2 linked regions of the Pseudosulfitobacter pseudonitzschiae genome follow. The protein of the gene in region 2 interacts with the protein of the main gene of each other region in a pairwise test. Links are inferred from orthologs where the notes say so. Each region holds a gene or a part of one and is shown on either strand. Other genes may lie near its edges. The genes, in order: rlmB and tsaE.

Evidence for each region.
Region 1: the proteins of tsaE (region 2) and rlmB interact in binary tests that used the Escherichia coli proteins (3 or more experiments, as listed by UniProt). The link is inferred for Pseudosulfitobacter pseudonitzschiae from one-to-one orthologs.

What each region holds. Positions count from the first base shown.
Region 1 is NZ_CP022415.1:2,020,063-2,023,237, forward strand. What follows is about bases 229-3,078. They hold rlmB (23S rRNA (guanosine(2251)-2'-O)-methyltransferase RlmB), read right to left. Parts: upstream 2,122-3,078; coding sequence 1,336-2,121; downstream 229-1,335. Other genes in these bases: SULPSESMR1_RS09775 (CoA-binding protein), read right to left, coding at 312-779; SULPSESMR1_RS09780 (hypothetical protein), read right to left, coding at 1,025-1,321; SULPSESMR1_RS09790 (c-type cytochrome), read right to left, coding at 2,564-2,989; SULPSESMR1_RS09795 (multicopper oxidase family protein), read right to left, coding at 2,986-3,078. In the rest of the region: SULPSESMR1_RS09770 (phosphoribosyl-ATP diphosphatase), read left to right, coding at 1-228; more of SULPSESMR1_RS09795, read right to left, coding at 3,079-3,175. UniProt on the Escherichia coli protein: Specifically methylates the ribose of guanosine 2251 in 23S rRNA.
Region 2 is NZ_CP022415.1:3,219,648-3,222,696, reverse strand. Bases 182-2,905 are described here. They hold tsaE (tRNA (adenosine(37)-N6)-threonylcarbamoyltransferase complex ATPase subunit type 1 TsaE), read left to right. Parts: upstream 182-1,168; coding sequence 1,169-1,642; downstream 1,643-2,905. Other genes in these bases: SULPSESMR1_RS15845 (nucleotidyltransferase family protein), read left to right, coding at 2,634-2,905; SULPSESMR1_RS15850 (aminoglycoside phosphotransferase family protein), read left to right, coding at 1,639-2,652; SULPSESMR1_RS15860 (PAS-domain containing protein), read left to right, coding at 182-1,115. Also shown: more of SULPSESMR1_RS15860, read left to right, coding at 1-181; more of SULPSESMR1_RS15845, read left to right, coding at 2,906-3,049. UniProt on the Escherichia coli protein: Required for the formation of a threonylcarbamoyl group on adenosine at position 37 (t(6)A37) in tRNAs that read codons beginning with adenine.

The sequences.
Region 1 (3,175 bases), 1.2 Mb from region 2 along the record:
GCCAAAGGCCCGGAAAAATGCGCCGAAAAATTCGGGGAAGAGGCTGTAGAGGCCATCATCGAAGCCGTCCGCGACGACAAAGCCGCGCTGACCTGCGAAGCGGCAGACGTACTATATCATTTGCTGGTCATGCTCACCGCCCGCGACGTCCCGCTTGACGATGTGTTGGCCGAACTGGACCGTCGCCAGTCCCGTTCCGGCATCGAAGAAAAAGCCGCCCGCGATTGACGTGACACGCCAGGTCCTCTTTTGGCCCGAAATATCCCGGGGGAGTCGCGCAAACGACGGGGCAGAGCCCCGAAATTCCGCAATCACAGCTTGGAGCTGATGATTCCCGTCGCAAACCCGCCCTTGCGCAATTCACCGAACAAGCGCTGGTATTCGATCTTGGGGCACCGGTTCTGGATCACCGTGATCCCCCGCGCTTCAGCCTTGGCGGCAGCTTCGGCGTGTTCCACTCCGATCTGCATCCAGACAGTGCGCAGGTCCGGATACACCTCTAGCGCTTCGTCCACGATGGCAGGCACGGCTTCGGATTTGCGAAAAATATCGACCATATCCACCGGCGCATCAACCTGCGACAGCTTGGCCACGATTCGCTGGCCGAACAGCATCTGCCCTTCCGCCCCCGGATTCACCCCGATCACGCGATAGCCCCGCAGTGACAGATAGCGGGCCACATAGTGGCTGGGCCGCACCGGATTGGTCGACACACCCACAACCGCGATCACCCGCGTGCGCTGCAACACGTTTTTCAGCAGATCATCCGAATAATGCATAGCCACTCCTTGTTTGCATTTTCCTACACCGGTTCAGGACATAAAAAAAGCGCCCCAAAGCCGTTTGGCATGGGGCGCAAGGTATGGAACGAGGGACAGTGCTTGGGGCATCAGGAGTTCCGGACCTGCTGCCTATGACCCCAAGATAATATCATCTTTCGGGTTATGAAGACCTTGTCGCAATTGTGTGAACGAAACGTAAAACCTTGGGCTGAAATTCGCTCAAAACCGCGCTAGAAACCGGTTCAGTCAAAGATGTCTTCAACCACATCAAAAACTTCTTCGATCAGATTTTTGAACCCGAATGCTTTTTTGCGTTTGATTTTACGCGGTTTTTTCAACTTCACCGGTTGTTGCCCCATCACTGGATGCGGCTTATGCGCGACGCTCTCGCGCGCGTGATGATCCGTGCGCAGCATCTTGAGATTGTGCAAGGGCGCGCCGCATTGCACGCAAGTCAGCTCATGTCGCGTCCGGTCCAGAACCAGCGCGGCCCGCGTCCCGCAATAACAGCAGGTCGCAATCTTGGTCGGATAACTCATGAAGAAGCCCTTGGTCAGCTACGTGCCTTCGTGGCATATAGGGCCAAAGCCGCAGCATTCGAGACGTTGAGCGAGCCAAACCCGCCACTTGCGTCAATGCGTACCAGCGCGTCACAGGTCTCTTTGGTCTTTTCCCGCAGTCCCGGCCCCTCGGCGCCCAGCACCAACGCCACAGGCTCGCTTGTGCGCCCTGCCACAGCCGCTTCGATGGTCTGCTCGGCCTCGCCATCCAGTCCCAACACAAGATAGCCCATATCTTGCAATTCGGTGATCGCGTCAGCCAGATTGCGCACCCGCAAATAGGGCTGGCGTTCCAGCGCACCGCTGGCGGTTTTGGCCAGCGCACCTGTTTCGGGGGCCGAATGGTGGCGTGTGCCGATCACTGCCGACGCGCCCAGCACTTCGGCAGACCGCAGGATCGCGCCCACATTGTGCGGGTCGGTCACACGGTCCAGCAGAATTACCCGCGGCACTTCTGCGCCAATCGCCACATCGGCCAGCCTGCCCCACTCCAGCGGCTTGACCTCCATCGCGGCCCCTTGATGCACCGATCCGGGGTCCAGCGGCGCGCTAAAGCTGCGCGGATCGACAATCTCGGGTTCGATACCGGCCTCTGCGATCGCCTCGGCCAGTTTGTTGTGCGCGTTCAACGTCACGATCAGGCGCAGCTTTTCGCGTTTGGGGTTCACCAGCGCATCACGCACCGCATGCAGACCAAACAGCCAGACGGTGGTGGCCGCCTCGACCTTTTTGGCCTGTTCCTTGGCCACGACCCACTTGGGTTTTTTCACTTTATTCATCGCTGAACCTCGTCTTTGATGCGCGCCGCACGAAGACAATGTTCGCGCCTGTGCCTTAACCCGGGCAAAAGGCCAAATTCTGCCTTGACGCCCTTCTGGACCGCTTGTAATCACGCCCCCACGCCCAGCGCAATGCGCATGGGCTAAAGTGGGCGACAGGCCGCAAGGTGTGGCAGGGGACTGTAACTCCCTCGCGGAGACGCACGCCTGGTTCGATTCCAGGGTCGCCCACCACTTTATCTCTTTATCACCCGACGGCATTCCGCTTTTCCAGCGTGCCGATATGGCAGCACGCTGCGCGTTCTGGTGAAATGCGCCAGCGCCCCGAAACGGGTTTTCGCAGCGTTCTGAAAATTCGCCAGTTGCGAGGTTCCGCGCCGTCAATGTCCGAACACGCAGCGCACCGTCTGCGGTCGAACCGGCAACCTGCTAGAGCGCACCATCAGTGGGGCGGGTTCCGGCTCGATTGTGCCGCTTGCACGTCATCGGGCCACGTGGACCGGATAAAGGCCAGCACCTCCCAGATTTCGTCGTCGGACATTACCCCGTCAAATCCGGGCATCCCGCTGTTGAAATCCGTGATGCCACGCGCCGCCAATGTGCCCTTGCCGCCCAGTTTGGTGTATTCGAACAACAGCGCATTGTCGTGGTGCCAGGTATGACCCGTTGCATCATGTGGCGGTGCGGGCAGCACGCCATTTTCGTCGGGGGTCCGCCATTCAGCTTGCCCCTCGAGGTTGGCCCCGTGGCATGATGCGCAATGCTCTGTATAAAGCAAGCGACCCGTCGCCGTATCGCGGCCTTCCAGTTTGTGGCCTGCCACAGTCACAGTGGCCGAAAACATCAGGACAGCAATACACCACCTCATGCCACGTTCACCCAAGTACGCATGCCCCCCACCGCGTGACTGAGCATGTGGCAGTGCAGCAACCAGCGTCCGGGATTGTCAAAGACGCAGATGATATCGCGGCTTTCGCCAGCGTGAACCAGCGTCGTATCGCGCAGATCACCCAAGGTACCGTCCTTATCGGTCTCGTAGAAATGGTGGCCATGC
Region 2 (3,049 bases):
TGTTGCAGGCTAAAATTGACACGCTTGAACGCTCCAGCGTCTCTGCACCCTATCCGATGTGGCAAAAGAACCAGCAGGGCCACATCACCTGGAAAAACGCAGCCTATGACGAACTGGCGCAAAGTGTTGGACAGGGCGACGCCGATATCGCGCTGTTTGACGATGTTTTGGGGTCTGCTGCCACGCCGATCCACCGACGTGCCGCGATAACGACCCACCCGGACGGAAAAACACGCTGGTTCGATGCATCGCAACAAGATGTGGATGGCGTCATCGTGGCCCATGCCGTCAACATCGACGCGGTTATCGACGCCGAGGTGGCCCAGCGCAATTTTGTACAAACTCTGGCTAAAACCTTTGCGCAATTGTCCATCGGTCTGGCCATTTTCGACCGTAAGGGACAGCTTGCCCTATTCAATCCGGCACTGGTCGACCTGACACGCCTGCCCGCCGAGTTTCTCAGCACGCAGCCTTATCTTTTGTCTTTCTTTGACCATCTGCGCGAAAACCGGATGATGCCAGAGCCGAAAAATTACGGGTCGTGGCGGCAGGACATCGCAGAGTTGATCAAGGCCGCCTCAGATGGCCGGTATTTGGAGATATGGACGCTGGAATCGGGCCAGACCTACCGCGTCAGTGGTAAACCGCATCCCGACCGCGCTGTGGCCTTTCTGATCGAAGACATCAGCGCCGAAATCGCTTTGACCCGTAACTTTCGTGCCGAACTGGAGATGGGCCAGTCGATGATGGATGCACTGTCAGTTGGGTTGGCGGTGTTTACGCCGGCGGGCGTTCTGACACTGTGCAACTGCGTCTATTCGCAGATGTGGGGCTTTGATCCCGATCGCAGTTTTGCCGACATTACGATTAATGATTCCGTTCAGGTCTGGCGTGCGAAATGCGTGCCCACCACTGCTTGGGACGAAATCCGCGATTTTGTGAAATCAACAGGTCCGCGTACAGAATGGCAGGTTGATCTTGAAACGACCGATAGCGTTGACATCCAGTGCACCATCACGCCCCTGACCGGCGGAGCTACGATGCTAAAGTTTCGTGTACTCGGGGACCGGATGCCAAACCAGCCCGACCACCTGACGATCGCGCAGACAGGCTGACCCAGCGCAGCCATTTCACTTGCGGCTGGTGACACGCAAGGTAGGTTGCTGCCATGGCGGCAGACCACTTTGAAACCCTTTTCCCGACTCCAGAAGCAACCGCCACATTTGGCGCGGCGCTGGGCGTGCGCCTGTTGCCCGGCGACGTGATCCTGCTGGATGGGCCAGTGGGCGCGGGCAAGACCCATCTGGCGCGTGCCCTGATCCGTGCGATCCTGTTGTCGGACGAAGATGTGCCGTCACCCACATTCACGCTGGTCCAGACCTATGACACGCAAAACGGGGCACTGTGGCATAGCGATCTGTACCGGTTGACCTCAACATTCGAAGTCGAGGAACTAGGCCTGATTGATGCCTTCGAAGATGCGATCTGCCTGATCGAATGGCCCGACCGTCTGGGCGAATTGACCCCTGAATCTGCCCTGCATCTCACGCTGGCCCCCGCGCCGGATGAGGGGGCACGCGTGGTGCACGCCACATGGAGCGATCCAAAGTGGCGAGACCGATTGGCAGGACTGCAAACATGACCGACCGCGCAACCCGAATGGCACACTTCATCACCACCGCTGGCTGGCAGGACGCCACCCGCACCACGGTTGCAGGAGATGCGTCTAACAGACGGTATGACCGGCTGACGATCTCCGCCGGCAACACTGCCATTTTGATGGACGCACCGCCCGAAAAGGGCGAAGACGTGCGTCCTTTTGTGCATATCGCTACGTTTCTGCGGGCACAGGGCCTGAGCGCACCTGCCATTCTGGCACAGGACGACACACACGGGTTTCTGCTGCTGGAGGATCTCGGCGATGATCTGTTTGCCCGCGTTCTGACACGCGAGCCTGCGTTGGAACTGCCACTCTATCAGGCCGCTACCGACGTTTTGGTCGCGCTTCACCGTGCCACGCCACCTGCGCTGGCTGCTTATGACGCCGACACCATGACCCCGCTCGCTGCGCTGGCCTTTGACTGGTATCAGGCGGGTGCGACGGGTGCGGTAAATACCCAAGAAAAGGCGCGATTCAGCACGGCCTTTCACGCAGCGCTTGCTCCGCTGGACGCCACTGCGCCAGTATTGATCCAGCGCGACTATCACGCCGAAAACCTGCTGTGGCTGCCCGACCGAGATGGCTTCGCCCGTGTCGGCCTGCTGGATTTTCAGGATGCGATGGCGGGGCATCCCGCCTATGATCTGGTGTCGATCCTGCAAGACGCGCGGCGCGATGTACCTGCCAGCATCGAGACGCAGATGATCGAACGCTATACCACCGTCACCACGCAGGACGCGACCGGATTTGCACGTGCCTATGCCCTGCTGGGCCTGCAACGCAATCTACGCATTCTAGGCGTTTTTGCCCGCCTGTCCATCCGTGACGGTAAGGCGCACTATGTCGATCTGATCCCGCGGGTGTGGGGCCATATCCAGACCAATCTGAAACACCCAGACGCCGCACCACTGGCCGATCTGCTGACCGGACTGCCCGTACCCGATGTCCAAACCCTGAACCGGATAAAAAGCCGATGCGCGAAACAGCGGTAATGATCTTTGCGGCGGGGTTTGGCACGCGGATGCGACACCTGACCCAAGACCGCCCCAAGCCGATGGTGGCTGTGGCCGGGCGACCCTTGATCGACCACGCGCTTGAGATGGTGCGGACCGTGTCGCCCGACCGGATTGTCGCCAACCTGCATTATTTGCCGCAAGTTCTGGAAACGCATCTGGCAGGCACCGGAGTGCAAACCGTAACCGAGACAGGCGCGATCTTGGAGACCGGTGGCGGGCTAAGAAACGCCCTGCCTCTGCTGGGGGACGGGCCGGTGTTCACTGTGAACCCCGATGCGATCTGGACCGGCGCCAATCCGTTGCAAGCACTGCGCGCGGCATGGAATCCGGCGCAAATGGACGCTTTACTGATGTGCGTGCCTGTGGCGCAAAC